3 regions of the Allobosea sp. RIT-PG3_2 genome follow, and region 1 is predicted to be linked to each of the others. Evidence: predicted binding sites of a transcription regulator. Region 1 holds the regulator's gene; each other region holds the start of a gene.
The links. The regulator PhoB, encoded in region 1, activates phosphate uptake and scavenging genes when phosphate is short. The targets are predictions, from matches to a motif close to TGTCATNNANCTGTCAT.
Positions count from the first base shown of each region.

Region 1 (10,537 bases):
ATCCGCGCCATGCGCAAGGCCGGCTACCGGCCGGAAACCGCGGCCTCGATCACCGCGGCGGCCGCGACGATCGGCCCGATCATCCCGCCCTCCTTGCCGATGGTGATCTACGGCGTCACGGCCGATGTCTCGATCGGGCGGCTGTTCATCGGCGGCGTCATTCCCGGCATCCTGATGGGGCTGTCGCTGATGGTGATGGTCGCGATCATCGCCAAGCGCCAGGGCTTCCGGAAGGAGAAGTTCAAGGGCTTCCGCGAGATCGGCCGGACCTTCCTCAGCGGCTTCTTCGCGCTGATGACGCCCCCGCTGATCCTCGGCGGCATGTTCACCGGCATCTTCACGCCGACGGAAGCCGCGGCCGTCGCCTGCCTCTACGCGCTCTTCCTCGGCTTCTTCGTCTACCGCACGCTGGAGGTGAAGCAGATCTGGCCGATCCTGATCGAGACCGTCGAGACCACCGGCCTCGTCACGGTGCTGGTCATGGCGGCGGGCGCGCTCGGCTGGTGCATGTCGATCTCGCGCGTGCCGCAGACGCTGACCCCGCTGATCGTCGACACGATCAAGGACCCGCTGGTCTTCCTGCTGGTCTGCAACCTCATCCTGCTCGTCGTCGGCTGCTTCATGGAGGCGTTGGCGGCGCTCCTGATCCTGATCCCGATCCTAGTGCCAGCCGCCCACAGCTTCGGCATCGACCCGGTGCAGTTCGGCATCATCATGATCCTGAACCTGATCCTGGGGACGATCCATCCGCCGATCGGCGTCGTGCTCTTCGTGGTGACGCGGATCGCGAACGTCTCCTTCGAGACGATGTCGAAGGCGATCCTGCCTTGGCTCGTGCCGCTGCTGGTGGTGCTGGCCATGATCACGCTCTGGCCGCCGCTGACGACCTGGCTGCCGAACCACGTGATGGGGCCGTGAGGCGGCGGCCGGGGTGCTATCGGCCCTCCGGCTCGCCGCCATGGTCGAGATAGCGGTCGACGGGGATGACGATCTCCTCGTCGAGTATGCCGATCGCCGCCTCGTCCTTGTCCTTGTAGGGGATCGTCTTCAGCACGTGGCGGATGGCGTTGAGGCGGGCGCGCAGCTTGTCGTTGCTGCGCACGACGTGCCAGGGCGCGCTTTCGGTCGAGGTCCGGCCGAGCATCTCGTCGAAGGCGCGGGAATAATCGTCGAAGCGCGGCAGGGCCTCGAAGTCGATCGGCGATAGCTTCCAGCGCTTCAGCGGATCGTGCCAGCGGGCATGCAGCCGCGTGATCTGCATCTCGCGCCCGATGGTCAGGAAGAGCTTGATCAGGCGGACGCCGTCCCGCGCCAGCATGCCCTCGAAGACCGGCGCCTCGCGCAGGAAATGCTCGGTTTCCTCCGGCGTGCAGAAGCCCATGACGCGCTCGACGCCGGCGCGGTTGTACCAGGAGCGATCGAAGAACACGATCTCGCCCGCCGTCGGCATCTCGGCAGCGTAGCGCTGCAGGTACCACTGGCCCTTCTCGGTATCGGAGGGTTTCGGCAGCGCGACGATGCGGGCCTGGCGCGGGTTGAGATGCTGGGTGAAGCGGGCGATGGTGCCGCCCTTGCCGGCGCCGTCGCGGCCCTCGAAGACGATGACGATGCGCTCGCCCTGCTTTGCGGCCCAGCGCGTCAGCTTCTGCAATTCGATCTGGAGCGGCTCGAGCTCGCGGTTGTAGCGCTTGCGCTTCATCCGCTTGCCATAGGGATAGTCGCCGCTGTGATAGGCGGCATCGACGATGGCTTCCGGCAGCGTATCGGCCTCGATGTCGAAGTCCTTGAGCTTGGCGGGCTTCGAGCGGGCCTTCGCCGGCTTCGGTTGGTTCCCCGACGGCAATTCGATCGCGTTCTTCGCATTTGAACCGGAGAATTTCTTCGCCATCGTCGGCTCCTTGTTTCGCGCAAAGCCTAGCCGGCTGCCGCGCGGAAGGGAATTGACGCTTCCGCTTCTTCCGCTCAGGAAGGGCGCGCCGGCCGCCGCCGGCAGGCTTCGGGCGCTCCATGGTCGACATTGCCGTTTCCCACTCCGCGACGACGCGGCACATGATCGAGGCGCTCGGCGCTCCGGTCGTACTGCTCGACGAGCAGGGTTTCGCGCAGGCGTTGAGCCCGGCGATGCACGCGCTCATTCCGGGGCTCGAGATCGGCAAGCTGCTGGCCTTGGTGCTGCGCGACCCCGATCTCAACGACGCGATCGAGCATGTCGCGCTCGGGGGAGATCGCAAGACCGTCGAGCTCGTCGAGCGGGTGCCGTTCGAGCGAGCCTTTCGCATCCATATCGCGGCGCTGGGCGCCGGGCGCCGGCGCGCGACGCTGCTGACCTTCCAGGACCTCAGCGAGCAGCGGGTGATCGAGCGCATGCGCGTCGATTTCGTCGCCAATGCCAGCCACGAGCTGCGCACGCCGCTGGCCTCGCTGCTCGGCTTCGTCGAGACCTTGCAGGGGCCGGCGCGCAACGACGAGCGCGCCCGCGAGCGCTTCCTCGGGATCATGCGCGAGCAGGGGCTACGCATGGCGCGTCTCGTCGATGACTTGCTCTCGCTCTCACGCATCGAGCAGCGTGCCCATGTTGCGCCCGACACGCCCGTCGATCTCGCCGGCATCGCGCGCGAGATCGTCGACTCGCTCACCTTGATGGCGCGCGAGCGCGAGGTGACGCTGACATTGCGCACGCCGCGCGAGCCGCTCCAGGTTCCCGGCGATCGCGACGAACTGCTGCGGCTGATGGAGAACCTCGTCGAGAACGCGATCAAATATGGCAAGCGGGGCGGCGAGGTGCTGATCACCGTCGAGGCCGGGGAGGGCGAGGCCGGCTTCCATGTGCGTGACGATGGCCCCGGCATCGCGCCGGAGCATCTGCCGCGCCTGACGGAGCGCTTCTACCGGGTCGATACCGCGGCGAGCCGCGAGGCGGGCGGCACGGGCCTGGGCCTCGCCATCGTCAAGCATATCGTGCTGCGCCATCGCGGCCGGCTGACGATCGAGAGCAAGCCCGGCGAGGGCGCGACCTTCAAGGCGATCCTGCCCCGCTTCGGCGCTCAGCAGGCCGGCTAGAGACCGGCTGTCAGCCTTTCATGACAGCTTTCATGACGAAATGTCATTTGGCTGTCATATAGAGGGTGTTCTGACAGGGCCGCTGCATACAGCGACCCAGAGAGGACATCTCAATGCGCAAGATTCTCGTTCTCGCGGCCGTCGCCGCCGGGATCGCCGGTTCCGCCCAGGCCGCCGACATTACCGGCGCCGGCGCGACCTTCCCCTTCCCGATCTATTCCAAGTGGGCCGAGGCCTACAAGAAGGACACGGGCATCGGCCTGAACTACCAGTCGATCGGCTCGGGCGGCGGCATCCGCCAGATCAAGGCGAAGACCGTCGCCTTCGGCGCGACCGACGCCCCGCTCAAGGGCGAGGACCTCACCAAGGACGGCCTGATCCAGTTCCCGACCGTGATGGGCGGCGTCGTTCCGGCCGTCAACATCGCCGGCATCGAGCCGGGCAAGCTCAAGCTCTCGGGCGAGATCATCGCGCAGATCTATCTGGGCGACATCAAGAAGTGGAACGACCCGAAGATCGTGGCGCTCAACGCCGGCGTGACCCTGCCGGACGCCAACATCAACCCGGTCTACCGCTCGGACGGCTCGGGCACGACCTTCGTCTTCACCGACTACCTCTCCAAGGTCTCGGCCGACTGGAAGTCCAAGATCGGCACCAACCAGTCGGTCCAGTGGCCGGTCGGCATCGGCGGCAAGGGCAATGAAGGCGTCTCGGCTTCCGTCAAGCAGGTTGCGAACTCGATCGGCTATGTCGAGTACGCCTATGCCAAGCAGAACAAGCTCGCCCACGCCCTGGTGAAGAATGCCGACGGCAACTTCCCGGCTCCGGAAGAGAAGGCGTTCCAGGCCGCTGCGGCCAATGCCAACTGGCAGGAGCAGCCCGGCTTCGGCATCTCGCTCAACAACCAGAAGGGCGCGGAAGCCTGGCCGATCACCTCGGCGACCTTCATCCTCGTCCATGCCAAGCCGGAGAAGCCGGAAGATGTCCAGTCCGCGCTGAAGTTCTTCGACTGGACCTACAAGAGCGGCGACAAGCTGGCGAGCGAGCTCGACTACGTCGCGCTGCCGGCGAATGTGAAGGACCAGGTCCGCGCCGCCTGGAAGGGCGTGACCGATACCGCCGGCAAGCCGATCTTCTGATCGCTGCCGCCGACAAGGCGAGGCGGGATATTCCCGCCTTGCCCATACATTCAGCCCTCATCCTGAGGAGCCGCGGTGCGCGGCGTCTCGAAGGAAGGATCCAGAGTGCACGGGAGCCTCCTTCGGGACGCGCTCCTGCAGAGCGCTCCTCAGGATGAGGGCTGAGGTTGATCGGCGCCGGGCGACCGGCCGCAGACGACCTCGGCTACGACACCGGAGCTTCCGCGGATGACCGCAGCAACCGACATGACGAGCATTCCCGGCGCCGCGCCGATCGTCCGCAGGACGCCGAAGGCAGGCTTCGACCTGTTCTTCCGCAATGCCAGCTTCGCGGCGGCGCTGTTCGTCCTGGTGCTGCTCGCCGGCATCATGCTCTCGATGGTCGTCGGCGGCTGGCCGGCCTTCCGCGAGTTCGGGCTCGGCTTCATCACCTCCAGCGTCTGGGACACCCAGAACGACCAGTACGGCGCCTGGCCGGCGATCGTCGGCACGCTCTCGACGGCGCTGATCGCGCTGCTGATCGGCGTGCCGCTCTCGCTCGGCATAGCCGTCTATCTCACCCAGCTCGCGCCGCCCTGGTTCAAGCGGCCGGTCGCCACCGCGATCGAGCTGCTCGCCGCCGTGCCCTCGATCATCTACGGCATGTGGGGCCTGTTCGTCTTCGCGCCGCTCTTCGCGGCCTATGTGCAGATCCCGCTCTCGAACATCGTCGAGGGCATCCCGATCGTCGGCACCGTGCTCTACTCGCGCTCGCCCTCGGGCCTCGGCATCTTCACGGCCGGGATCATCCTGGCCTTCATGATCGTGCCCTTCATCGCCTCGATCACCCGCGACATGCTGGAGCAGATCCCCTCGGTGCTGCGCGAGAGCGCCTACGGCATCGGCGCGACGACCTGGGAGGTCGTGCGCCATGTGCTGGTGCCGCAGGCCGGCGTCTCGATCATCGGCGCGGTCATGCTGGGCCTGGGCCGTGCGCTCGGCGAGACGATGGCGGTGACCTTCGTCGTCGGCAACGCCAACCGCCTGTCGAGCTCGATCCTCGATCCGGGCTCGACCATCGCCTCGCGCATCGCCAACGAGTTCAACGAGGCGATGGGCCTCCAGCTCAACTCGCTGATCGCGCTGGGCTGCATCCTGTTCTTCGTCACCTTCGTCGTCCTCGTCATCGCGCGACTGCTTGTCTCGCGGGTGAAGCGCTACTGAGGTCCCGGGAGATGAGCATGACCACTGCTTCCACGCCGCGCGAACTGCCCCATACCCCCTGGGGGCGCGTCCGCCAGTCCCGCCGCACCGCCGACCGGCTGATGAAGATCATCGCCACCGGCTTCACCTTCTGCGCCATCTTCGTGCTGTTCTGGATCCTCGGAATGCTGGTGGTGAAGGGCATCGGCGGGCTCTCGCTCGCGACCTTCACCGAGGTCACGCCCGGCCCCGGCTCGCAGGGCGGCGGCCTCGCCAACGCCATCGCCGGTTCGGTGGTGCTGACCTTCCTGGGCATCGCCATCGCCACGCCGATCGGCGTGCTGGCGGGGACCTGGCTCGCCGAGTACGGCAGGCGCTCGAAGCTCGCGAACCTGATCCGCTTCATCAACGACATCCTGCTCTCGGCGCCGTCGATCCTGATCGGCCTGTTCGTCTACGTCCTGCTGGTCGAGCCGTTCCGCGGCTATTCCGGCTGGGCCGGCGGCGTCGCGCTCGGCATCATCGCGATCCCCGTCATCGTGCGCACCACCGAGGACATGCTGAGCCTCGTGCCCGGCCCGCTGCGCGAGGCCGGAGCCGCTCTCGGCGCGCCGCCCTCGGTCGTCATCACCAGCGTGACCTGGCGGGCGGCCAAGGCCGGCATGGTCACCGGGATCCTGCTGGCTCTTGCCCGCATCGCCGGCGAGACCGCGCCGCTGATCTTCACAGCGCTCAACAACAATTTCTGGTTCTCGGCGAGCCTCGTCGGCGGCGTCTCGAACCTGCCCGTGACGATCTACCAGTTCGCCTCGGCCCCTTACGAAAACTGGCAGCAGCTGGCCTGGGCCGGCTCGCTCATCATCACCATGTCGATCCTGCTGCTCTCGATCGTTGCCCGCCGCATCGTCAGCGGCGGCAAGTAGAGCTTGAATCCAACCCGGTCGCGTCTGATCCTGAAGGACCATGTCGATGCTTTCGACCCTTGAACTCTCCCCGCAATCGCTCGATGCCGAGGCGCCCGTCCGGATCGCGGTGAAAAACCTCGATTTCTACTACGGCGAGCACAAGGCGCTGAAGAACATCAATCTCGACTTCCGCGACCGGCACGTCACGGCGCTGATCGGCCCTTCCGGCTGCGGCAAGTCGACCCTGCTGCGCATCTTCAACCGGATCTACTCGCTCTATCCCGAGCAGAGGGCGACCGGCGAGATCCTGCTGGACGGGCGCAACATCATCTCCAACGATGTCGACGTGAACGAGCTGCGCTCGCGCGTCGGCATGGTGTTCCAGAAGCCGACGCCGTTCCCGATGTCGATCTACGACAACGTGGCCTTCGGCATCCGGCTCTATGAGAGGCCGCCGAAGTCCGAGCTCGACGACCGCGTCGAGGGCGCGCTGCGCCGCGCCGCGCTCTGGGACGAAGTCAAGGACAAGCTGAAGAGCTCCGGCATGGGCCTCTCCGGCGGCCAGCAGCAGCGCCTGTGCATCGCGCGCACCATCGCGCAGAAGCCGGAGGTGATCCTGTTCGACGAGCCGACCTCGGCGCTCGATCCGATCTCGACCGGCAAGATCGAGGACCTGCTGGAGCAGCTGAAGAGCGACTTCACCATCGCCATCGTCACCCACAACATGCAGCAGGCGGCCCGCATCTCGCAGTACACCGCCTTCATGTATCTGGGCGAGGTCATCGAGTTCGCGCCGACCAACACGATCTTCATGAACCCCGGCAAAAAGCAGACGCAGGACTACGTCACCGGCCGCTTCGGCTGAGCGGCGACGGACTTCTTTGTTTTATCGCATTTTCATCGCGCGAACCGGTGCCCACTTCGCTTGAAAATGCTTCGAGGATAACGCCATGACCGATCACATCGTCCGTTCCTACGACACCGATCTCGAGGGCATCCGCCGCAGCCTCGCCGAAATGGGCGGCATGGCCGAGCGCATGCTGGGCGATTCCACCGTCGCCCTGGTGCGCCGCGACACCGCGCTCGCCCAGAAGATCATCTCGGCCGACCAGCGCCTCGACAATCTCCAGCGCGAGGTCGAGGAGAAGGCGGTGCTGACCATCGCCCGGCGCCAGCCGCTCGCCAACGATCTGCGCGAGCTGATCTCGGCGATCCGCATCGCGGCGGATGTCGAGCGCGTTGGCGATCTCGCCAAGAACATCGCCAAGCGGGCCGTCGCCATCGCCGGGCAGTTCCAGCCGCCGCATCGCGCGGTCGTCGGCCTCGAGCACATCAGCCGCCTTGTCCAGGCGCAGCTAAAGGACGTGCTCGACGCCTATGCCGCCGGCAACGAGCAGAAGGCGCTCGAGGTCTGGCGCCGCGACGACGAGATCGACGCGCTCTACACCTCGCTGTTCCGCGAGCTCCTGACCTATATGATGGAAGATCCGCGCAACATCACGTTCTGCACGCATCTGCTGTTCTGCGCGAAGAACATCGAGCGCATCGGCGACCACACCACCAACATCGCCGAGACAATCCATTATCTCATCACCGGCGACTCGCTCGACGTGAACCGGCCGAAGCTCGACACGACCAATATCGAGGTCGAGGCGATCACGGGCAGCTGAGGCAAGACATCATGGCCGCACGCATCCTGATCGTCGAGGACGAGGAGCCGCTCACCCTGCTGCTGCGCTACAACCTCGAGGCCGAGGGCTTCGAGGTCGACAGCGTCGCGCGCGGGGACGATGCGGAGCTGCATCTGCGCGACCACACGCCCGATCTCGTGCTGCTCGACTGGATGCTGCCCGGCCTCTCCGGCATCGAGCTCTGCCGGCGGCTGCGCTCGCGGCGCGACACCGAGCGCGTGCCGATCATCATGCTGACGGCGCGCGGCGAGGAGACCGAGCGGGTACGCGGCCTTGCGACCGGCGCCGACGACTACGTCGTCAAGCCGTTCTCGCTGCCGGAACTGATCGCGCGCATCCAGGCGCTTCTTCGCAGGGCGAAGCCAGGTCACGTCGCGGGGCTGCTGGCCGCGGGCGATCTCGAACTCGACCGCACGACCCGGCGCGTCCGCCGCGCCGGCAGCGAGCTGCATCTCGGGCCGACCGAGTTCCGGCTGCTCGAATTCCTGATGCAGGCACCGGGGCGGGTCTATTCGCGCGCCCAGCTTCTCGATGCCGTCTGGGGCCGCGACGTCTATATCGACGAGCGCACGGTCGACGTCCATGTCGGGCGGCTGCGCAAGGCAATCACGCCTGCCAACACCAAGGACCCGCTGCGCACGGTGCGCGGCGCCGGCTACGCCTTCGACGAGACCTTCGCGCGCAGCTGACGCGCGCGATCGTCAGGCGTTGGGACCGCCCTCGATATCGCCGGCCCAGGCCAGCGCGGTGTCGTACTCCTCCGGCTTGAACGTGCGCACCGTGACGAAGGGGATCGCGGGGTTGAGCAGGTCGACGAAGGCGGCGAGCCAGCTCTTGTCGGTGACCACGGCCTCGCGGGGAAAACGCTGGAGTTCCCAGAGCTTGCCAAGGCTGTAGCGCGCATCCTTCCAGGCGGCGGCCAATGTCATGTCGGTGAAATCGGTGAAGTCGGCGAGGATGCCGATCTTCTCGTGGCGGCCAAGCTTCGCATCGATATCGGCCATGATCTGATCGAGATCATCGGCCGTCAGCGTCCGCGACAGGCGGTAGGCGCCGACATGGTCGGGGGCGGGCAGAATGGTGAGCATGTCTCCTCCTCGGCGAAGACAACGCCCCGCCCGGAGGGAAGTTTCGCGGGAAATCAGTCTGCGGCGGAAGGCGCCCGTGTCGCGGCGTCGAACTGCCCGGCCTCGCTGAGCAACCAGGTGACGAATTCGTCGAGGCCGGGGCGATCCGGCTGGCCGAGCGGGCGGGTGAGCCAGCAGCCGGTCGCGCTTGTGAAGCCGAGACAGAGCGGGTTGACGAGCGCGCCGGAGGCCAATTCATCCGCCACATAGCAGCGCGGCGTCAAGGCGACGCCGAGCCCGGCGACGGCGGCGCTGGTAATCACGGAATAGTAGCCGTAGCGCACGGTGTGCTCGGGCACGGCTCCGCGCAGGTCGTGGGCCTCGGTGAACTCGGCCCAGAAGGTCGGCATCTGATAGTGCTGGAGCAGCGTCATCTTCTGGATGTCGGCGGCGCGGCGGAAACCGCCCATGCGTTCGATCAGGCTCGGCGCGGCGACGAGGGCGACGTCGCGGCCGAACAGGTAGTGCGCCTCCCTGCCGGTCCAGGGCGGGACGCCGTGGGCGATATCGAGATCGGGCTCTTCGGTCTCGCTCTCGCTGACATAGTTGGTGAACTGCACGTCGACGCCGGGATGAGCCTCGGCGAAGGCGGGAAAGCGCCCCATCAGCCAGCGCTCGCCGACGATGGCGACCATGTGCAGCCGGATCGGCCGGGCGACCGCGGAGCGCTCGGCCAGGCGCCGCGCGCCGCGATCCATCTGCTCCAGCGCCGCTTCGGCATAGGGCAGATAGATCGCGCCGGCCTCGGTCAGCTTCAGGCCGAGCGGGCTGCGATCGAACAGCACGGCGCCGAGATGATGCTCCAGCGAGAGGATCTGCTTGGAGACGGCGCTCTGGGTGAGGTTGACCGCCTGCGCGGCGCGGGCCGTCGAGCCCAGTCGTGCGACGGTGGTGAAGGCCCGCAGGGCGGTCGATGACGGGGGAGGCCGACCGGCGGCCATGGGGTATTCCTTTTCGGACTATCTCTGCGGAGATCGTTTCGTTTGCCGGCCTCTCGGTCAAGAGGCCATTCTTCCGCTAGGGGAGGAACGAGCATCATGAACCAGACGACCCGCCTGTGGGGCGGACGTTTCCGCAAGCCGCCGGATGCGCGGTTGATGAAGCTCTCCAGCGCAGCCGGCGAGCACGCCAGGCTGGTGCCTCAGGATGTCGCCGGCGGCAAGGCGCATGCGGCCGAACTCGGGCGCGCCGGGCTGCTGACGGCCTCGGAACTCGACACCATCCTGACCGCCCTCGACGCGATCGCGCGGGACACGGTCGAAGGACGCATCGCGCCTGGACCGCAGGACGAGGACGTCCATACCTTCATCGAGCGCATCCTGACCGAGCGGATCGGCTCGACCGGCGCCAAGCTCAGGGCCGGGCGCTCGCGCAACGACCAGGCGGCGAACAACCTCAAGCTCTATCTGCGCGAGAAGTCGCGTTCGCTGGCG
Region 1 is NZ_JBXWCA010000012.1:9,601-20,137, forward strand. It holds gene AC2FAN_RS24910 (TRAP transporter large permease) at 1-918, shown strand, start outside; gene ppk2 (polyphosphate kinase 2) at 935-1,888, opposite strand; gene AC2FAN_RS24920 (ATP-binding protein) at 2,008-3,060, shown strand; gene pstS (phosphate ABC transporter substrate-binding protein PstS) at 3,174-4,199, shown strand; gene pstC (phosphate ABC transporter permease subunit PstC) at 4,446-5,402, shown strand; gene pstA (phosphate ABC transporter permease PstA) at 5,420-6,304, shown strand; gene pstB (phosphate ABC transporter ATP-binding protein PstB) at 6,345-7,151, shown strand; gene phoU (phosphate signaling complex protein PhoU) at 7,237-7,956, shown strand; gene phoB (phosphate regulon transcriptional regulator PhoB) at 7,968-8,666, shown strand; gene AC2FAN_RS24955 (SpoIIAA family protein) at 8,679-9,065, opposite strand; gene AC2FAN_RS24960 (LysR family transcriptional regulator) at 9,119-10,045, opposite strand; gene argH (argininosuccinate lyase) at 10,142-10,537, shown strand, end outside.

Region 2 (10,537 bases), on a different contig from region 1:
TCATCGCCAGCTTGGCGACGATCCAGTTGTTGGAAAGGCGCGCCACACCGACGAAGAAGCCGATCATGGTGGCGAGTACGATGCCGAGCGCGGCGACGAGCAGCGTGTTGAGCAGGCCGACCAGGAAGGCCTGGCCATAGGTCGAGCCACCGGATGCCGAGAACGGGATCAGCTTCTGATTGACGTCGAAACCGGCAGCGTTGTTCCAGAAGCCGAAACCGGAGGCGATCTTCTGGGCACGAAGGTTCTCGATGGCGTTGGATGCGGCGGACCAGATCAGGAAGCCGACGACCGCCAAAAGAAGGATCTGATAGACATAGCCGCGGATCTTGGGGTCGTAGAACAACGACGCCTTGCCGGGTGATACCGTTTCGGTCGGAATGCTCGACACTTGTCACGCCCTTTTTGCTTCGCTTGTTGCGGCCGGCGATCCTTCGGCGGTGCGGTTGCGCCGAGGTCGTGTTGTTGTCCGTGCCGCTATTCTTCGTGTTTCGTGCAGGAGGCGCGCTATGCGAGGGAGCGCCTCCCCGTCATTCAGGGAAGCGTCGCGCTACCGACGCCGATAGCTGCCGCCCCCGCGGCAGTCGCGATCTCTGTCCTCATGCCGCCGTACCCCTGTTCGGAGCGGGTTTGTCCCGCTCTCCCCGATTGTGCAAATCTTGAGCAGCAAATGCCGATGCGGCAAGTCCTGCTGACGTAAATTTCCAATCAGCAAATCCCGGACCAACCGCCCCGGTGGTCCTGTCTGGCGCCGTCCGCAAATTTCTGCGCCCCCGCCCTCGTCGTCAACGAACAATCCCGTCAGCGGGATGGAGCGGCACACAGCCTGCCGGAGACCCCTTTCCTGAAGACCGTGCCGGGCGAAATGAAGCGTTCTCGCGCAGGATCTGCCGGTGCCTGCCGAGATACAAGAACGCCGCGAAACGCTTGCAGGCGGCTCGCGGCGATGGTGCAGCGGATGTCACTAAAAAACGGGGCACCGGTCAGGCCGGCGCCCCGCAAGACGTATCAGCGAACCGGCGGGGCGTATTGCAGTCCGCCCTTGGTCCAGAGCGCGTTCTGACCGCGGGCGATCTTCAGCAGCGAGCCCTGGCCGACGTTGCGCTCGAAGGATTCGCCGTAGTTGCCGACGTGCTTGACGATGCGGACGACCCAGTCCGCCGTCAGGCCGACCTGCTCGCCGAACTTGCCCTCGGTGCCGAGCAGGCGCTTGACCTCGGGGTTATCCGACTTGAGCTGCTGATCGACGTTGGCCTGGGTCACGCCCAGTTCCTCGGCGTTCAGCATGGCGAAGCCGACCCACTTCACCAGGTTGAACCATTGCGGATCGTTGTTGCGGACGGACGGGCCGAGCGGCTCCTTGGAGATGATCTCCGGCAGGACGATGTGGTCGTCGGGGTTCGTCAGCTTCAGGCGCTCGGCATAGAGGCCCGAGGCGTCGGTAGTGAAGGCGTCGCAGCGGCCGGCGTCATAGGCCTTGATCGTCTCGTCCGCCGAGGCGAAGGCGACGACTTCGTACTTCAGGTTGTTGGCACGGAAGTAGTCGGCCAGGTTGAGTTCGGTCGTGGTGCCCTGCTGGGTGCAGACCGAGGCGCCGGAAAGCTGCAGCGCCGAGTTCACGCCGAGCTTCTTGCGGACCATGAAGCCCTGGCCGTCATAGTAGTTCGCGCTGGTGAAGAGCAGGCCGAGCGACGCGTCGCGCGTCATCGTCCAGGTCGAGTTGCGGACCAGCACATCGATCTCGCCCGACTGCAGCGCGGTGAAGCGATCCTTGGCCGAGAGCGGGATGAACTTCACCTTGTTCGGGTCGTTGAAGATTGTCGCTGCGATGGCGCGGCAGACATCGACGTCGAGCCCCTTCCAGTTGCCCTGCGCATCCGGAACGCCGAAGCCGGCGAGCCCGGTGTTGGAGCCGCAGTTGAGGGCGCCGCGCTGCTTGACCTGCGCGAGGGTCGCCTGGGCGGAGGCCCCGGTCGCCGAAATGGCCATGCCAATTCCCGCTGCGAGGGCGGCTGCTACAAACTTTTTCATCGGTACTCTCCCATTGAAGCCACGTTCCCGGCTCGCGCCGAACGCCATCCTGGTCTCGCCGCCGGCAGCGATTTCGCTGCTCGGTTCACCTTGCGGTTGCGCGGCGCTCCCCCGTCATCGAGTCGATTGCCAGAGCGACCCATGAGCGTCAAGCAACCGCCATACGCATGAGCCGCCCCTTGTCCACTGCATACATCACATGCGAGTTTGTGGGTCGTGGTCAAGTGCGACCGCATTCTCCCGCCTGCCGGACGTGCCGTTTCCATGAAAAAGTTGTCTTCGCCTGAATTTGCCCGCCTCGGCGAGCGGACACGCCTTGTGCTTGCCGGCCGCGACCCCGAGGACAGTTACGGCTTTGTCAATCCGCCTATCGTACGAGGCTCCACGGTCGTTTACCCGAACACGGCGGACTTCCTGGTTCGCAAGGCGCGCTACACCTACGGCACGGATGGCAGCCCGACGCTGGACGCGCTGATCGCGGCGGCCAACACGATCGAGGGCGGGGCCGGTGTGGTCGCCACCCCGTCCGGGCTTCTTGCCTGCACGCTCGCCTTCCTGACCATCCTGTCCTCCGGCGATCACGTCCTGGTGACGGACAGCGTCTACCGCCCGACGCGCATCTTCTGCGACACGTTCCTGAAGCGCATGGGCGTAGAGGTCACCTATTACGATCCGCTGATCGGCGGCGACATCGCCAAGCTCTTCAAGCCGAACACCAAGGCGGTCTGGACCGAGGCGCCTGGATCCCAGACCTTCGAGATGCAGGATATCCCCGCCATCGTGGCGGCAGCCCATGAGCGGGACATCCTGGTCGCGTTGGACAACACCTGGGCGACGCCGCTCTTCTTCGACAGCCACAAATTCGGCGTCGACTTCTCGGTGCAGGCCGGCACGAAGTACTACGCCGCGCATTCGGACGTGCTGATCGGCACCATCTCGGCGCGGACACCGGAACAGTTCAAGAAGCTCAAGGCCGCCTGGCACCAGCTCGGGATGATCGTGGCGCCGGAAGACGCCTTCCTCACCTTGCGCGGCATGCGCACCATGGCCGTGCGGCTCAAGGAGCAGATGCCGGCCGGCATCGCCATGGCCGAATGGTTGCGCGAGCGCCCGGAAGTCGCTCGCGTCCTTCACCCCGCCCTGCCGGGCGCACCAGGGCATGAAATCTGGAAGCGCGACTTCACCGGCGCCTCCTCGCTCTTCACGATCGAGCTCGAACCGGTTTCGATGACGGCGGTCGGCGCGATGCTGGACGGGCTGACGCTGTTCGGCATCGGCGCATCCTGGGGCGGCTATGAGAGCCTCGTCCTGCCCTTCGACTGCAAGGACTACCGCACCGCGACCAAGCCGGACTTCAAGGGTCCGACGATCCGCATCCATATCGGGCTGGAAGACATCGAGGATCTGAAGGCCGATCTCGATGCCGGCTTCGCGCGGTTGCGCGCCGCGGCCTGACAAACCAAGGCTGCCGGTCTCTCGGTCTCCGGCCGGCTCGTTCAGAGTCGGCCGATCTCGACATCACGCCCGAGCAGCTTGGCGAGCTGCTTGAGGCGGCCTTCGACACGGTCGCTGGCCAGAGCGGCGAGATCGTCCGGAAAGCGCAGCACCAGGCGGTTGTCGACACAGGCTGCCGGGATACGCGGCAGGATGCCGGCCATGCCGGCGGACAAGAGATAGGCGACACGGAAGATCGCCGCGATCAGCGTCGCACGGGCGAGCAGGGTCGGCTGCAGCAATGTCTTCAGGCCATCGGCAGCCGGAGAGCTTGCCTTGAGGCCGGCGTAACGATGGAAGATCGTCAGTGCCAGGAACGCCCGCCCGACATGGTCGATGCCCGTGAAATAGGCATGCGCGATCACGTTCATGCTCTGCTCGCCGCGATAGTCGGGATGGGCGCGCCAGCCGATATCGGACAACAGACAGACGGTCTCGATCAGCCGTCCCGACGGCTCGTCCTGCGGTAGGCCCGCGGTTTCGAGGATGCCGCTCGCCCAGGCGATCAGGTCGGCAGCATGGCGCGGATCGCGAGCCCGCAGGAGATTGTAGTCGCGCGCGGCCTGCAGCAGCGGATCGGCCACCTGTTCCGCCGGCGAAAGCTGCTCGTGCAGGAGGCCCTCGCGCACGCCCTGAGCTGAGATGACGATGTTGCGCGGCTTACCGCGCTTGATCAGTTCGTCGAGCACGAGCGCGCCATAGGCGAGCAACGGACGCCGCGCCGAGGACACCGAATCGATCGCGTCGAGAACGGACGCATCGGCCCGCTCGACCAGCTTGGCGAAATCGGCCGCATCCTTCGGCGGAATCGCATAGCCATGCATGACGTTGAGGGGGTAATTCGCGCGTCGCTGGTGCAGGGTCGCCAGCGCGCGCCAGGTCCCGCCGACGGCATAGAAGTCGCGGCCCTTCATCGCAGCGAGCTGCGGCAGCTTGTCGAGTTCGTCCCGGACGATCTTCTCGGCCGCCCGGATCGAGCCCTTCGAGCGATCGAGCAGCGCGAGGCCGCCAAGCGGCACGCTGGCGCCCTTCCCCACTGCGCCGTTCTTGACGGAAATCAGCTCAAGGCTGCCGCCGCCGAGATCGCCGACGACCCCGTCGGGGGCATCGAAACCGGAGATCACGCCGAGGCCCGAGAGAATCGCCTCGCGGCCGCCGGAGATCAGCTCGATCGGCTGGCCGACCGCCTTCTCGGCGCGGGCGATGAAGTCCGGCCCGTTCTCGGCATAGCGCGCCGCGGCGGTGGCGATGACGCGAATCTCGCCGACATGCATCGCCTCGCAGAGGATGCGAAAGCGCACGAGCGCGTGGATCGCCTTATCGATCGCATCCTCGGCGAGCCGGCCGGTCGAGGCGACCTGCCGGCCAAGCCCCGCCATCTCCTTCTCGTTGAAGACCTGCGAAGGCGCCCGCGCCAGCATCTCGTAGACGACGAGGCGGACCGAGTTCGAGCCGATATCGACGATGGCAATGGTGTCGGAGAGCGCAAGCCGCCCCGGCGCGTGCCTGAGCTCAGGCTTTACGGCCTCCCCGGCGCGTGAGGGAACGGGGACTTGAATTGGAGAGCGATTTTCCACGTCCAGACAGACTCGGGTTTGTCATGAAGTACTTATGCGCGTTGAACGGCTCTTCGTTCGCCGCCGGGACAATGCGGCGCGAGCCGCCATCGGCCAATATCGTCCAGCTCTGCTCGTTGTCGAGCAGGTTGGCCAACATAATCTGATCGAGCAACTGCTGATGCACCGTCGGGTTCAGAATCGGCGTCAGCGCCTCGACCCGGCGATCGAGGTTGCGCGGCATCAGGTCCGCCGATGAGATCGAGACCTTGGCCTTGGCCGAGGGCAGGCCGTGGCCGGCGCCGAAGGCGTAGATGCGGGTGTGCTCGAGGAAGCGGCCGATGATCGACTTGACGCGGATGTTGTCCGACAGGCCGGGCACACCCGGCCGCAGGCAGCAGATGCCGCGCACGACGAAGTCGATCTCGACGCCGGCCTGGCTGGCATCATAGAGCGCGTCGATGATCTCGGGATCGACCAGCGAGTTGCACTTGCCCCAGATCGCGCCCTTGCGGCCGGCCTTCACATGCGCGACCTCCTCGGCGATGTCGGCGAGCAGCCGCTGCTTCAGGCCGGTCGGCGAGATGGCCATGCGCTCCAGCCCGTCGGGCTCGGCATAGCCGGTGATGAAGTTGAAGACGCGCGCGACATCCTGCGCGATCACCGGGTCGGCGGTGAAGAAAGAGACGTCGGTATAGATGCGCGCCGTGATCGGGTGATAGTTGCCGGTCGCGATATGGCAGTAGCTGACGAGCTGGCCCGCCTCGCGGCGCACGACCAGCGAGAGCTTGGCGTGGGTCTTGAGCTCGATGAAGCCGTAGACGACCTGGACGCCGGCGCGCTCCATCTCCTTGGCCCATCGGATGTTCGCCTCTTCGTCGAAGCGGGCCTTGAGCTCGACCAGCGCGGTGACGGACTTGCCGGCCTCCGCGGCCTCCGTCAGCGCCTTGACGATCGGCGAGTTCGCGGAGGTGCGGTAGAGCGTCTGCTTGATCGCGACGACGTTGGGATCGCGCGCCGCCTGCTGCAGGAACTGCACGACGACGTCGAAGCTCTCATACGGATGGTGGACGAGCAGGTCCTTCTGGCGGATCGCGGCGAAGCAATCGCCGCCATGCTCGCGGATGCGCTCCGGGAAGCGGGCGTTGTAAGGCTTGAACTTCAGGTCCGACCGGTCGACGCCGACGAGCTGGGAAAGCTCGTTCAGTCCGATCATGCCGTCGACCTCGACGATCTCGTCGGCATCGACCTTGAGTTCGCGCACGATCAGCCGGCGCAGATGGTCGGGCATGCCGAGCGAAAGCTCGAGCCGGATGACGACGCCGAGTCGGCGCTGCTTCAGCATCGTCTCGAAGACGCGGACGAGGTCCTCCGCCTCCTCCTCGATATCAAGATCGGAGTCGCGGATGACGCGGAAGGAGCCGGTTCCCTTGACCTCGTAGCCCGGAAAGAGCTTGCCGATGAAGAGCGAGATCGCATCCTCGAGCGTGATGAAGCGATGCAGGCCTTCGCGGGCAAGATCGGGCAACTCGATGAAGCGATCGATCTTGATCGGCACGCGGATCAGCGCGTCGAGCTGGCGCCCGTCGTTCTTGCGCTCCAGCGCCAGCGCGATGGTGAAGCCGAGGTTGGGGATGAAGGGGAACGGGTGCGCCGGGTCGATCGCCAGCGGCGTCAGCACCGGGAAGACGTAGTTGAGGAAATAGTCCTCGAGCCAGATCCGATCCTGCGAGCCGATATCGGCGGGCTGCAGCAGGTGGATGCGGTTCTCATGCAGATCGTGCCGCAGCTCGGCCCAGCGGGCCTGCTGGTCACCGGTCAGTGCGTGGACGGCCTCGCCGATCGCAACGAGCTGCTCGGCCGGGGTCAGCCCATCCTGGCTGCGGGTGACGACGCCGGCTTTGAGCTGCTCGCGCAGGCCGGAGACGCGGACCATGAAGAACTCGTCGAGATTGTTCGCCGAGATCGAGAGGAAGCGCAGCTGCTCCAGCAATGGATGGCTGCGGTTCGAGGCCTCTTCCATGACGCGGCGATTGAACTGCAGCCAGCTGAGCTCGCGATTCATGAAGCGCCCGGGCTGCTGACGCAGCGCCAGCGAGTCGGTCTCGCCGGTGAGCCGCTCCGGCTCGTCGGTCACGGTATCGAGATTCATGCGCTTCACCCGCGTCCTGGTCGCTTTTTCGCTCATGGCGCCGTTGAAGCCATCCTAGCGTGACGGTTCGATGACAGGCGACATGATTTCACGCCGAGACATGTCGGTCTTGCCCGCGATCGCTCAACCCAGCTCTTCCGGGAAGAGTTCCGCCAGCACCTCCTGCACCAGCAGGCGCGTCACCCGCCGGCCGCGCTCCAGCGCCACGCGATCGAGACGGTCGACGACCTGCCGGGCGGCGGCGAAGGAGCGCTCCATCCTCAAGGCGAGGGCTTCAATCACGGCGGTGTCGACGACGAGCTGCCGGTCGATGAAGAGCTTGACCAGGACGGCTCGCAGAAGCCCGTCATCGGGCGGCTCGATGGTGGCGCTCGGCGCCAGCCGCAGCCGTGACAGCAGGTCCGGCACGCGCAGGCCCCAAAGATCGGGCTGGCGACGCGCCGTCAGGAGCAGCGAGCCGCCGCGCGCCTTGACCGCGTTCATCAGATGGAACAGCGCGGCCTCGTCAATCGGGCCGGCATCGCAATCCTCGATCACCAGAGCACCGCCCGAGACCAGATGCGGCACCTTGGCCTCGCTCAATTCGACGGCGGAAAGCGTCCAGGCATGGGCGGCGCGGGCCCAGATGGCGGCGAGATGGGTCTTGCCGGCGCCCTCGGGCCCGGTCAGGCGCAGCCAGGCATCCGGCCATTGCGGCCAGCTTTCGACGAGCCCGTAGGCCGCCTCATTCGACGGGCCGACCAGAAAATCCTCGACGCCATGGCGGCTGTCGACGGGCAGGTCGAAGGCGAGCTGGCGCGGGCGCGGCGGTATGTCGGACATGATCGGATCAGAGATCGGCGTCGGCGCGCGCCCTCGTCCGGGCCGTGCGCGTCGTTTCGCTGCCATGGTAGAGCTTGCTGGCCAGATATTCCCTGAGCGCGAAGCGGCAGAGCACGCCGGTGACCGCCGCAAGCGGCACCGCGAGCAGCAACCCGACGAAGCCGAACAGGGAGCCGAAGGCAAGCAGCGCGAACATCAGCCAGACCGGATGCACACCGATCGAATCGCCGACGAATTTCGGCTGGAAGATGTTTCCTTCGAGGAACTGCCCGGCAAAGAAGACGCCGAGCGTCACCAGCGGCCAGGTCCAGTCCGGCCAGAACTGCACGATGGCGACGCCGACCGACAGCACGAGGCCCGTGAGCGAGCCGACATAGGGAATGAAGGAGAGGAAGCCCGAGATGATGCCGATCAGGGCGCCGAAATTGACGCCGATCACGCTGAGTCCGATCGCATAGAAGCTGCCGAGCAGCACGCAGACCAGGGCCTGGCCGCGCAGGAAGCCGGCGATGGCCAGATCCATCTCGTGCAATAGCCCGCGAATGGTGTCGCGGTGGTCGCGCGGCAGCCAGCTGTCGACGGTCGCGACCATCCGGTCCCAGTCGACCAGCAGATAGAAGGCGATGACCGGCGTCAGCACCAGGAGCGAGAACACGCCGACGATGGCGGTGCCGCCGCTCCAGAGCGACTGAAGCAGGCCGCCGACCCATTTCGTCGCCTCGCCGACGAGGTTGCCAAGCGAGTTCTGCGCTTCCTGCTGCAGGTTTCCGCCACCGAAACGCTCGAGCCAGGGGGCGCCCTTCTCCATCGCGAGCGCCTGGAGCTTGGCGGCATCGGCGGGCAATCTCTCGACGAGCCCGGCCAGCTGCCGTCCCAGCAGCGGCGCCAGCAGCACGAGCGCCAGTACGAAGATGATCAGAAAGACGACCAGGATGACGATGGTCGCCGTAAGCCGGTTCATGCCCATCCGCTCCAGCCTGTCGGCCAGCGGATCGAGCAGATAGGCGAGCGCCAATGCGGCGATGAAGGGCAGCAGAATATCCCGCAGCACCACCAGCAGGAGGATGAAAACCAGGAGGGACCCGAGCCAAAAGCCGATCTGGCGTTGCAACGTCATCGATCAGCCTCTTTCGCGTCTCCGGCCGGCGGAAGGGGATAGATGTGCATGGAAGCCCATGGTTCCAAGCCGCGGCGGCGGGTGAAGACCGGTCAGCCCGCCATATGGCGCAGCCAGAAGGCGAGATAGGCCGTCATCGAGGCGAGCGTCAACAGAGCGACGAGAATCTCGCCAATTGTGGAGACGTGGCCGGGATCGACCCCGAAGGCGCGCGAGCCGAGCGCCAACGCCGCGAAGGCGATCTGCGCGGCCGTGTTGAGCTTGCTGACGAGCAAGGGGGCGATCGTCACCGGCCGGTCCATCAGCCAGGACAGGATCACCGCCGCCACGATCATCAGGTCGCGCGCCACGACGAAGATGACCAGCCAGGTCGGAATGGCGCCGACCATGGCCAGGGTGATGTAGATCGAGACGATCAGCGCCTTGTCGGCGATCGGGTCGAGATAGGCGCCAAGCTCGCTCGCCATGCCGCAACGCTTCGCGAGGAAGCCGTCGACGGCATCGGATATGCCGGCCACCACGAAGATGATGAAGGCGGCCTGCCAGCGCGCATTGACGATCATGACGATCACCAGCGGCACCAGGAAGAGGCGGCCGACCGTGATCAGGTTGGGGATCGTCATTCACAACGCCCGAGCGAAACTCGACAGAGAACGACGCTAAGGGCGCCGGCAGTGGATCGGCAAGAGCGAAAACGCCGATACGCCTTGCAAGGCGCGGCGTGCTTGCCTATCGCTCGCGCGACCACAAGGAAGGCGGAATTCAATGAGCAAGCCCGGTGCGAACGGACTGACCTATGCGCAGGCGGGTGTCGATATCGACGCCGGCAATGCCATGGTCGACGAGATCAAGCCGCTGGTGCGCGCCACGCGCCGGCCGGGCGCGGACGCCGAGATCGGCGGCTTCGGCGGGCTGTTCGACCTCAAGGCCGCCGGCTTCAGCGATCCGATCCTCGTCGCCGCCAATGACGGCGTCGGCACCAAGGTGAAGATCGCGATCGAAAGCGGGCTGCATTCGACGATCGGCATCGACCTCGTCGCGATGTGCGTCAACGACCTGATCGTGCAGGGTGCCGAGCCTCTGCTCTTCCTCGACTATTACGCCACCGGCAAGCTCGACCCCAAGGTCGGCGTCGAGATCGTGCGCGGCATCGCCGATGGCTGCCGCCAAGCCGGCTGCGCGCTGATCGGCGGCGAGACCGCCGAGATGCCCGGCATGTACGCCGAGCAGGACTATGACCTTGCCGGCTTCGCGGTCGGCGCCGCCGAGCGCGGCACCTTGCTGCCGCGCGAGGACCTGAAGCCCGGCGATGTGGTGTTCGGCCTGCCCTCCTCCGGCGTGCACTCCAACGGCTATTCGCTGGTG
Region 2 is NZ_JBXWCA010000001.1:573,237-583,773, forward strand. It holds gene AC2FAN_RS02550 (amino acid ABC transporter permease) at 1-391, opposite strand, end outside; gene AC2FAN_RS02555 (amino acid ABC transporter substrate-binding protein) at 1,009-2,031, opposite strand; gene metC (cystathionine beta-lyase) at 2,296-3,486, shown strand; gene ppx (exopolyphosphatase) at 3,528-5,102, opposite strand; gene AC2FAN_RS02570 (RNA degradosome polyphosphate kinase) at 5,038-7,233, opposite strand; gene AC2FAN_RS02575 (P-loop NTPase family protein) at 7,357-8,055, opposite strand; gene AC2FAN_RS02580 (AI-2E family transporter) at 8,063-9,172, opposite strand; gene AC2FAN_RS02585 (CDP-alcohol phosphatidyltransferase family protein) at 9,265-9,795, opposite strand; gene purM (phosphoribosylformylglycinamidine cyclo-ligase) at 9,938-10,537, shown strand, end outside.
Region 2: the regulator PhoB is predicted to act here: its motif matches at 7,293-7,309, upstream of AC2FAN_RS02570 (RNA degradosome polyphosphate kinase).

Region 3 (10,537 bases), on a different contig from region 1:
CTGGCGGCGCAAGCCATGGCCAAGGACGCCGAGGGCATGACGCTGACGATGGACGGCACGGCCCGTAAGGGCGCGCTCTACCGCACGCTCTCGGCCGAGGCGCTGGAGGCGAAGTCGCTGACCATCGCCAATCCCGGTGCGGCCAGCGCGCAAGCCGTGATCACCGTGGCGGGCATCCCGAGCGCGCCCGAACCGGCACTGAACCAGGGCTTCGGGCTGGAGCGGGTGATCTACACGATGAAGGGCGAGCGGGTCGATCCCTCGCGCCTGCGCCAGAACGAGCGCTATGTCGTGGCGCTGACAGTGACGGAGGGCGCGCCGCGCTACGGAAGGCTGCTGCTGGTCGACCCCGTCCCGGCCGGGTTGGAGATCGAGAACGCCAACCTGACCGAGGGCGCCTCGGTCGCGGGGCTCGACTGGCTGAAGCAGGAGGTCTCGCCAGTTCATACCGAGTCGCGCGACGACCGCTATGTCGCGGCCTTCGAGCGCTCGGGCTCGAAGACCGACAAGCTCTCCTACACGGTCGCCTATATCGCGCGGGCTGTCTCGCCCGGACGCTACGTTTCCCCCGCCGCCGTGATCGAGGACATGTACCGGCCCGACCGCTTCGGCCGGACGGGCTTCGGCGCGGTGGAGATCAGTTCGGCGCGGTGATGGGCAAGGAGACGCCCCATCCGTCATTCTCGGGCGAAGCGCAGCGCAGACCCGAGAATCTCGACAAGGAGATGCTCGGGTCAAGCCCGAGCATGACGGCGCACCGTGGGCTCTTTCGCAAACTGAAGATCGCCGCGGGCGCACTCGCCGTCTCAGCTATCGCCGGAGCCAGCGCCCTCGCCCTCTACGCCCGCTCCCTGCCCCCGCTAGACCTCTCGGCCGCGGCCGAGCGCTCGACCGTGGTGCTCGACCGCGAGGGCAAGCTGCTGCGGCCCTTCCTCACCGCCGACGGGCGCTGGAAGCTGCCCGTCACCAGCGAGGACGTCGATCCGCGCTACCTCGCCATGCTCAAGGCCTTCGAGGACAAGCGCTTCGACGGCCATGCCGGCATCGATCCACTCGGGATGCTGCGCGCCATCAGCCAGATGCTGGCGAATGGCCGCGTCGTCTCCGGCGGCTCGACACTGACCATGCAGGTCGCGCGGCTGCTCGAACCGCGCGAGGAGCGAACGCTCGCCGCCAAGCTCCGGCAGGCCGTGCGCGCCGTCGAGCTGGAACGGCGCTTCGACAAGGCAGGGATTCTCGACCTCTACCTCACGCTCGCCCCCTTCGGCGGCAATCTCGAAGGCGTTCGCGCCGCGAGCTTCGCCTATTTCGGCAAGGAGCCGAAGCGGCTCTCCACTGCCGAGGCAGCTCTGCTCGTCGCCCTCCCGCAATCGCCCGAGACGCGCCGGCCGGACCGTTTCGCCGAGGCCGCCCGCAGGGCGCGCGAGCGCGTGCTGGAGCGCGTCGAGCAGGCCGGGCTGGCGACATCGGACGAGGTCGCCACTGCCCGCAACGAGCCGATCCCGACCGCGCGCCGCCCCTTCCCGAATTTGAGCCCGCATGTCGCCGAGCAGGTCGTAGCGGAAGCACCGGCGCTGCGCGTCCACAAGCTCGCGCTCGACGCGCGGCTGCAGGCCTCCCTCGAAGGCCTCGCCCGCGAACGCAGCCTCGGACTGGCACCCCAAGTCTCGATCGCCATCCTCGCCGTCGACAACGAGACCGGCGAAGTCCGGGCCTCCGTCGGCGGCGTCGATTATTTCGCGGCCGAGCGGGCGGGCTCGCTAGACCTGACGCGGGCGCTGCGCTCGCCGGGCTCGGCGCTGAAGCCATTCATCTATGCGCTCGCCTTCGATAACGGCATCGCCCATCCCGAGACGATGCTGGAGGACCGCCCGGCGCGCTACGGCATCTACATCCCCGAAAATTTCGACATGACCTTCCAGGGCATGGTCAGCGCCCGCAAGGCGCTCCAGCTCTCGCTCAACGTGCCGGCGGTCGAGCTGCTCTCGGCGCTCGGCCCGCAGCGCTTCGTCTCGCGTTTGCGCGATGCCGGCATCGCGCTGGCCATGCCGAAGGAGAGCGGCGCGCCCGGCCTCGCCGTGGGCTTGGGCGGGCTCGGCATCACCCTGCAGGATCTGACCCGCGCCTATGTCGGGCTGGCGCGCGGCGGCGAACTGGTGCCGCTGCGCTTCAAGGAACAGGCCGGGCTGAGCCCGCCCGCGCCACGCCTCGTCGACCCCGTCGCTGCCTGGTATGTCGCCGATACGCTGCTCGGCGCGCCGCCGCCGCTCAACGCCGTGCCCGGTCGCATCGCCTACAAGACCGGCACCTCCTATGGCTATCGCGACGCCTGGGCCGTCGGCTTCGACCGCAAGCACACGATCGGCGTCTGGGTCGGCCGAGCCGACAATGGCGCCGTGCCCGGCCTCGTCGGCCGCACGGTGGCTGCGCCGATCCTGTTCGACGCCTTCGCCCGGCTCGGCATCGACCAGCGACCCTTCCCGCAGCCATCCGACGCCATCGTCGCCAGCACCAGCCATCTGCCGCCGCCTCTCAGGCATCTCAGGCAGGATGTGCCGAAGACCGTCATGGCGATGACGACGCCGACGCTCAAGCTCGCCTTCCCGCCCGACGGCGCCCGCATCGACCTGTCGGCCGCGAGCCTCGACGGGCGGAGCCAGCTCAACCTCAAGGCGGCCGGCGGCGCCCCGCCCTATACCTGGCTGGTCGACGGCACGCCGGTCACCGGCCCGCAGCGCCGCCGCGAAACCGCCTGGCAGCCGCCCGGCAAGGGCTTCATGCGGATATCGGTCATCGATGCGACCGGGGCCAGCGAGAGCGTGTCGGTCAGGTTGCAGTAGCGCACCGAAAGCCCCGTCAGGCCTGAGCCTGCGGGGTTTCGGGCTTGGACATCCGAGGGATTCGCGGAGCCGGGCGGCGTTTCGCAGTCGACGGCTGCGTGCCGATGTCGAGTCGATGTCGATGGTGTCGAACAGCGACGACCTCGCGCTGCCCGGCTCCGCGCACGGGTATCTGGGGGTTCCGCTTCGTTCTGGGTTCCGGCGAAGGAGCGGGCCTGCCTGTTGGGCCCGGACGAAGTCGGCACCTCCGCGCTATCGCATCGGATGTTTCCGATGCGATATTGGATAAATCGATCACCGTTATCGCGTCCAATCGGACGCGCGGCGATCGAGCGGACCCGCAACGGTCCGGGACGCGAAGCCCGCAAACCCATCCGGCCCACGATGCCTCGCGAAGCCCCTCGGTCGGATGGGACGCGCGCAGGATAGGCATGGGTTCGCGGGGCGGGGATAAGTTTGGGCTCAGCCCTGCCGTGGCCGGGCCGAGGCGTCATGCCCGGGCTTGACCCGAGCATATCATGCCGAAAGAGGCTCCTGCGCCATCCCGTCCGGAGATTCTCGGGTCTGCGCTACGCTTCGCCCGAGAATGACGGCGAGGACGCCTACTCCGCCGGATGCGGATGCGCCCCTTGCACCTCGTCATGCGCGCCATGGCGCGAGCCGTGGACCTTGCGGGCGAGGTAGCTGTAGGCGACGGGCACCACATAGAGCGTCAGCAGCGTGCCGAAGGTCATGCCGCCGACGATGACCCAGCCGATCTGCGAGCGGCTTTCGGCACCGGCGCCATGGGCGATCGCGAGCGGCACGGCGCCGAGCACCATCGCGCCTGTGGTCATCAGGATCGGCCGCAGGCGCAGCTCCGCCGCCTCGACGAGGGCGTCGATCATCTCCTTGCCCTCCTCGCGCAGCTGGTTGGTGAACTCCAGGATCAGGATGCCGTGCTTGGTGATCAGGCCGACCAGCGTGATCAGGCCGATCTGGCTGTAGACGTTCATCGTCCCGCCGGTGAAGTAGAGCGCGGCCAGCGCGCCGGTCAGCGAGAGCGGCACCGAGACCATGATCACGATGGGATCGACGAAGCTCTCGAACTGCGCCGCCAGCACCAGATAGATGAAGCCGAGCGCCAGCAGGAAGACGAGGAAGATGCTCGCGCCTGACTGCTTGAACTCGCGGCTCTGGCCGGAATAGTCGATCTGGACCGTGTTGGGCAGCACGCGCGCCGTCGCATCCTCCAGCACCTTGAGCGCGTCGCCGAGCGAATAGCCCGGCGCAGGCAAGGCGGTGATGGTGGCCGAGCGCAGCTGGTTGAAGCGCACGAGCTCCTTGGGCGCGACGGTCTCGTCGATCTTGACGAGGCTCGACAGCTGCACCACCGCGCCGTTGCGGCCCATCAGGTAGATCGACTGCAAGGCCTGCGGCGTGTTGCGCTCGGAACCGGCGACCTGCAGCATCACGTCGTACTGCTTGCTGTTCATGTTGAAGCGCGTGACTTGGCGCCCGCCGAGCAGCGTCTCCATCGTCCGGCCGATGACATCGACCCCGACGCCGAGATCGGCGGCGCGCTGCCGGTCGATCGTCACCTTGAACTGCGGCTTGTCGAGGATGAGGTTCGTCTCGACGTTCGACAGCACCGGAGAATCGGCGACCTCCGCCATCACCTGATCGACATAGGCCTTGAGCTGCGCATAGGGCTCCGACGAGCGCAGCACGAACTCGACCGGCTTGCTGTTGGCGCCGCCCTGGCCGAGCGAGGGCGGGTTGTTGGCGAACAGGCGGATGCCGGGGATCTGCCCGAGGTCGCGGGTGATGTCGGCGACGAGATCCTGCTGCTTGCGCTGGCGCTCCTCCCAGGGCTTGAGCCGGGCGAAGGCGATGGCGCGCGTCACGTCGGGGAAGCCGACGATGACGAGATAGGTATCCACCTCCGGGATCTTGCTGAAATACTCCTCGACCCGCCGGGCATAGTCCGCCGTGAAGGACATGGTCGCGCCTTCCGGAGCGACGCCGATGACGTTGATCGTGCCGCGATCCTCGACCGGCGCCAGCTCCGAGCGCAGATGGGTGAAGAAGTAATAGCCGCAGCCGGCGACGCCGACCGCGAGCAGGACGACGAGCGGGCGCACGCTGAGCGCGGCGCGCAGCGAGGCCTTGTAGCCCCGCGACAGCCCGTCGAAGCCGCGCTCCAGCACGTTGTACAGCCAGCTATGCTTGTCGTGGTGGCGCAGCAGCTTGGCGCACATCATCGGCGTCAGCGTCAGCGCGACGAAGCCCGAGACCAGCACCGCGCCCGCGAGCGTGAGCGCGAACTCGATGAAGAGCTTGCCGGTGCGGCCGGTCGAGAACGCCATCGGCGCATAGACCGCGACCAGCGTCAGCGTCATCGCCACCACCGCGAAGGCGATCTCGTTGATGCCGCGCACCGCCGCCTTGGTCGGCTCGATACCGTCCTCGACATGGCGATGGACGTTCTCGAGAACGACGATGGCGTCGTCGACGACGAGGCCGATGGCGAGCACCATCGAGAGCAGCGTCAGCGTGTTGACCGTGAAGCCGAGCGCATACATCAGCGCGAAGGAGCCGATCAGCGAGACCGGGATGGTCACCAGCGGGATCAGCGTCGCACGCAGCGAGCGCAGGAAGATGAAGATGATGAGGACGACGAGGACGATGGCCTCGACGATCGTCTGGTAGACCGCCTTGATCGAGCGATCGATGAAGATCGAGGTGTCGTAGGAGGTCGCGATCGACATGCCGTCCGGCAGGTCCTCGATGATGCCGGGCAAGGCAGCCTGGACGCCGCTGGACACGTCGAGCGGGTTGGCGGTGGCCTGCTTGACGATGCCCACCGTCACCGATGGCGAGCCCTTGAACCAGGCGGCGTTGCGCTCTTCCAGCGCACCGAGCTCGACCCGCGCCAGATCCTTCACCTTGATCGGGAAGCCGTTGGCGTCCTTGACGACGATCTCGCGGAACTGCTCCGGCGTGACCAGGCTGGTCTGCGACAGCACCGTGAATTCGCGGGCGCTGCTCTCGATCCGGCCCGACGGGATCTCGATGTTCTGGGCGCGGACCGCCGCCTCGATCTCCTGGACCGTGACGTTGTAGGCCGAGAGGCGCGAGCGATCGAGCCAGATGCGCATCGCATATTGGCGCTGGCCGAGGATGCGGACCTCGGCGACGCCGGTGATGTTCTGGACGCGCTCGGCGATGAAGCGGTCGGCGAAATCGGTGAGCTCGAGCGGGCTGTGCCGCGTGCTGGTCAGCGACAGATAGAGGATCGGCTGCGAATCCGCCTCGACCTTGGCGATGATCGGTTCGTCGATCTCGTCCGGCATGCGCCCGCGCACGCGGCTGACGCGGTCGCGCACGTCGGAGGCCGCGACGTCGGGATCGATGTCGGGGCGGAAGCGCACGGAGATCTGGCTGCGCTCCTGGCGGCTGGCCGAGGAGATGATCTCGATGCCTTCGATGCCGGCGATCGAGTTCTCCAGGATCTGCGTGACCTGGGTCTCGATGATCTCGGCGGAGGCGCCGCGATAGACCGTCTGCACCGAGACGATCGGCTCGTCGATATTGGGATATTCGCGGACGGTGAGGCGGCCATAGCTGACGATGCCGATCAGCATCACCAGCAGGCTCAGCACCGTCGAGAGGACGGGCCGGCGGACGAAGAGCTCGAACAGGCTCATCAGAGCTGGCTCGTCTGGACGGGCTTCTCCTTGATGGAGATTGCACTGCCGTCGCGCAAGCGCATCTGGCCGGCGGTGATGATCTGCATCTTGGGCGTCAGACCCTTGACGATCTCGACCTTGCCGGGCAGCCGCTTGCCGAGCTCGACGGCGACGCGGCGCGCCTTTCCGTTTTCGGCGACGTAGATCATCTTGCCGATGCCATCAGGCACCACGGCCATCTCGGGCACTACGATGGCGTTCTCACGCTGGTCGACGGTGATCGTCAGCCGGGCGAACAGGCCGGGCTTCAGGGTGAGATCGGCGTTGGGGATGTTGGCGCGCAGGCGGATCGCGCGGCCGTTGACGTCGACGACGGGATCGATCGCGAAGATCCGGCCGGTGAAGGTGCGATCGGCGACCGCATCGACCCGCGTCTGCACCGGCTGGCCGGTCTTGAGGCGGCTCAGATAGATTTCGGGAACGCGGAAATCGACCTTGATCGGATCGATGTTGGTCAGGGTGATCAGCTGCTTGCCGACAGAGACATAGTCGCCGACGCTGACCGCGCGCAGGCCGACGACGCCGTTGAACGGCGCGACGATGGTCGATTGCGCGAGCTTCGCCTTGGCGAGCTGGACGCGCGCCTCGGTGGAAGCGAGCTTGGCCGTCGATTCATCGAGCGCGACCTGCGTGCCCGAGCCGCGCGACACCAGCGACTTCAGCCGGTCATTCGTGTCACGGGCGAGGCCGAGATCGGCCTGCGCCTGCTTCAGCTCGGCATCGAGGATCGCGGTATCGAGCTTGACCAACTCCTGCCCGGCCTTGACGCGCTCGCCCTCCTTGAAGCCGAGCGCGATGACGCGGCCGGCGATTTCGGGGGCGATGACCACGGATTCATCCGCCGCGAGCGTGCCGAGGGCCTCGACCTCCTCGTTGACGGTCATCAGTTCGATGGAGGCGACCTCGACCGGCACCGCGCGCGGCCCGGAGACCGCACTGGCCTGTGCCTGCTGCGTACCGGCGCGCTGGTTGCGGTAGGCGTAATAGCCGCCGCCGGCGAGCGCCGCGACTAAAACGAGGAGGAGAAACCGCTTCATAAGACTGGACGCTCCGATACCGCAGGACTATCTTAGACTGGACGGTCCAGTTTGATAAGAGGCTTAGTGGGCGGAAGCATGGCTGACACCCCCCTCCGCCGACACCGGGCGACCCTTCTCACCGACCCGGCGATTGCCGAGGCAAGACCCGTGCCGAAATCGCTCCGGCGAAACGGCGCCAAGGCTCGCCTGCTCGCCTCTGCTCAAACCGAGACAAATCCGGCCAAATCCCCTTCCGCCGAGCGTGCGCGCCCTGACAAGCACGACGCCATCACCCGCGCAGCCGCGGAAACCTTCCTCGCGGAAGGCTTCGAACGCGCGAGTCTCGACCAGATCGCCCATCGGGCCGGTGTTTCAAAACAGACGATCTACAGCCATTTCGCCGATAAGGAAGCGCTCTTCAAGGCGATTTGCACCGAGCTCACGGAAACGTTGACGATTCCGCTGCGCGAAAATTCTTCCGCGTCGAATTTGCGCAACACTTTGGTGCGCCTCGGCGAGGATATGCTGAAGATGATGCTGCGCCCCGCGGCGCTGGACCTGCATCGCCTCGTCGCGAGCGCAGCCCCGCGCTTCCCCGAGCTCGGCCGGGTGGCTTACGAGGCCGGCGCCAGGCGGATGCTGAACGATCTGGCAGCCCTGCTCGTCGCGCGATCACAAATCGGCGACGGGCTCTCGCGGCCGATCGGCCCGGCGCAGGCCGAGATGCTGGCCGAGCAGTTCGTCGGCATGCTGCGCGGCTTCCATCAGGCACGCGGGCTGCTCGGCGTCAGGCCGATGCCAGCCGCCAGGCGAAAGGCCTATGTCGGCGCCTGCGTCGACATGCTTCTGACCTCGGTCTGAGACGGCCCCGGCCGCACTCGCCCTGCCCTGCCTGCTGTCACGCCGCTGTCATTCGCAGCCGATAGCTCTCGTCGCCATGGAGACGCGCTTGCCCTCGGCCTTGGCCGGCGGGGCCGCGCTCATGCCCGTATCGTGCCCGAGAAGCCATCCATGCTGCGTATCGAAGCCCTGACCAAGCGCTTTGGCGACAGGAACGCCGTCGACAACGTCGCGCTGTCGATCCCGAAGGGAGAGATGGTGGGCGTGATCGGCCGGTCCGGAGCCGGCAAATCGACATTGCTGCGCATGCTGAACCGCCTGGCCGAACCGACCTCAGGCCGTATCGTCTGCGAGGAGCAGGACGTCACGGCGCTGAAGGGCGCTTCGCTTCGGCGCTGGCGCCGCGACACGGCGATGATCTTCCAGCAGTTCAACCTCGTCGGCCGCCTGGACGTGCTGACCAATGTGCTGCTCGGCCGCCTCAACCATCGCTCCGCCGCGCTGACGCTGGTCAAGAGCTTCTCGGAAGACGACAAGATCCGTGCCATCGCGGCGCTTGAGCGTCTCGATATGGGACAGCTCCTGACACAGCGCGCCGAGACCCTGTCCGGCGGTCAGCAGCAGCGCGTCGCCATCGCCCGCGCGCTGGTCCAGGAGCCGCGCATCATCCTCGCCGACGAGCCGATCGCCTCGCTCGACCCGCGCAACACCCAGGTCGTGATGGACGCGCTGTTCCGCATCAATCGCGAGGACGGCATCACCGTGGTCTGCAACCTGCACGACCTCGACATCGCCGCGAAGTATTGCGACCGGCTGATCGGCATGTCGGCCGGCAAGATCGTGTTCGACGACGTGCCGCAGGCGCTGACCCGCGAGGTCGCGGCCGAGCTCTACGGCATCGAGGCCAAGGATGCCGGGGCCGAGGCGCTGGATGCGCTCGACGCCATCGCCGCCTCCGAAGCGAAGCGCGCCCGCCAGAAGATCGCCTGACGTCAAAGCATCGCCGGCGCGGCCCGGGGCCGGCGCCGCGAGAAGACTATCCCGACAGCAACCAGGAGCAGACCCAATGCTGACCCGTCGCCATACCCTCAAGCTCGCCGCCGCCGGCCTTGCCGCCACCGCCGCCCAGCCTTTTAGCAACGTTGCTTTCGCCCAGGACTGGAAGGCGAAGTATCCCGAGCTGATCTTCGCGATCATCCCGGCCGAGAACGCCTCGGGCGTCGTCGAGCGCTACACCCCCTTCGTGAACTACCTTTCGAAGGAGCTCGGCACCAAGGTGACGCTGCGCATCGCCAACGACTACGCCGCGATCATCGAGGGCCAGCGCGCCGGCAACATCCATATCGGCATGTACGGCCCGGCGTCCTTCGCCCGCGCCCGCATGACCGGCGCCAAGGTCGACGCCTTCGCGATCGAGACCAACCTCGACGGCACCAAGGGCTATCACTCGGTGTTCTACGTGAAGAAGGACTCGCCCTATCAGAAGGTCGAGGACCTCAAGGGCAAGAACCTCGGCCTCGTCGACCCCAATTCCACCTCGGGCAACAACGTACCGCGCTTCGTGCTCAACGGCATGAAGATCGAGCCGGAAACCTTCTTCTCCAAGGTCGTCTATACCGGCAGCCACGAGAACGCGGTGATCGCGCTGCAGCAGGGCACCGTCGACATCGCCGCCAACTGGTGGAACGACGAGCAGGAATCGAACCTCCTGCGCATGGCCCGCAAGAACATGGTCAAGGCCGAGGATTTCCGGATCATCTACAAGTCCGAGCAGATCGTGAACTCGCCGATGGCCTATCTCACCGACCTGCCCGACGACCTGAAGGCCAAGATCCGCGACGCGGTGCTGAACCTCGCCACCAAGGACAAGGTCGCCTTCGACAAGATCTATGAAGGCAAGCAGGGCCCGCTCGTCGCCGTCGACAACAAGTCCTACGAGCCGATCATCGAGCTGAACAAGTTCGTCGACGAACTCCGCAAGAAGAAGTCGTCGTAAGCAGCATCCGTCATGCCCGGGCTTGACCCGGGCATCTCTCGCCAGAGATTCTCAGGGCTCCGCGCTTCGCTTCGCCCGAGAATGACGCCCTTGTCCGGGGTCGGCGCCAGC
Region 3 is NZ_JBXWCA010000002.1:476,104-486,640, forward strand. It holds gene AC2FAN_RS07900 (alpha-2-macroglobulin family protein) at 1-654, shown strand, start outside; gene pbpC (penicillin-binding protein 1C) at 747-2,840, shown strand; gene AC2FAN_RS07910 (efflux RND transporter permease subunit) at 3,443-6,529, opposite strand; gene AC2FAN_RS07915 (efflux RND transporter periplasmic adaptor subunit) at 6,529-7,608, opposite strand; gene AC2FAN_RS07920 (TetR/AcrR family transcriptional regulator) at 7,687-8,451, shown strand; gene phnC (phosphonate ABC transporter ATP-binding protein) at 8,602-9,420, shown strand; gene phnD (phosphonate ABC transporter substrate-binding protein) at 9,497-10,426, shown strand.
Region 3: the regulator PhoB is predicted to act here: its motif matches at 8,487-8,503, upstream of phnC (phosphonate ABC transporter ATP-binding protein).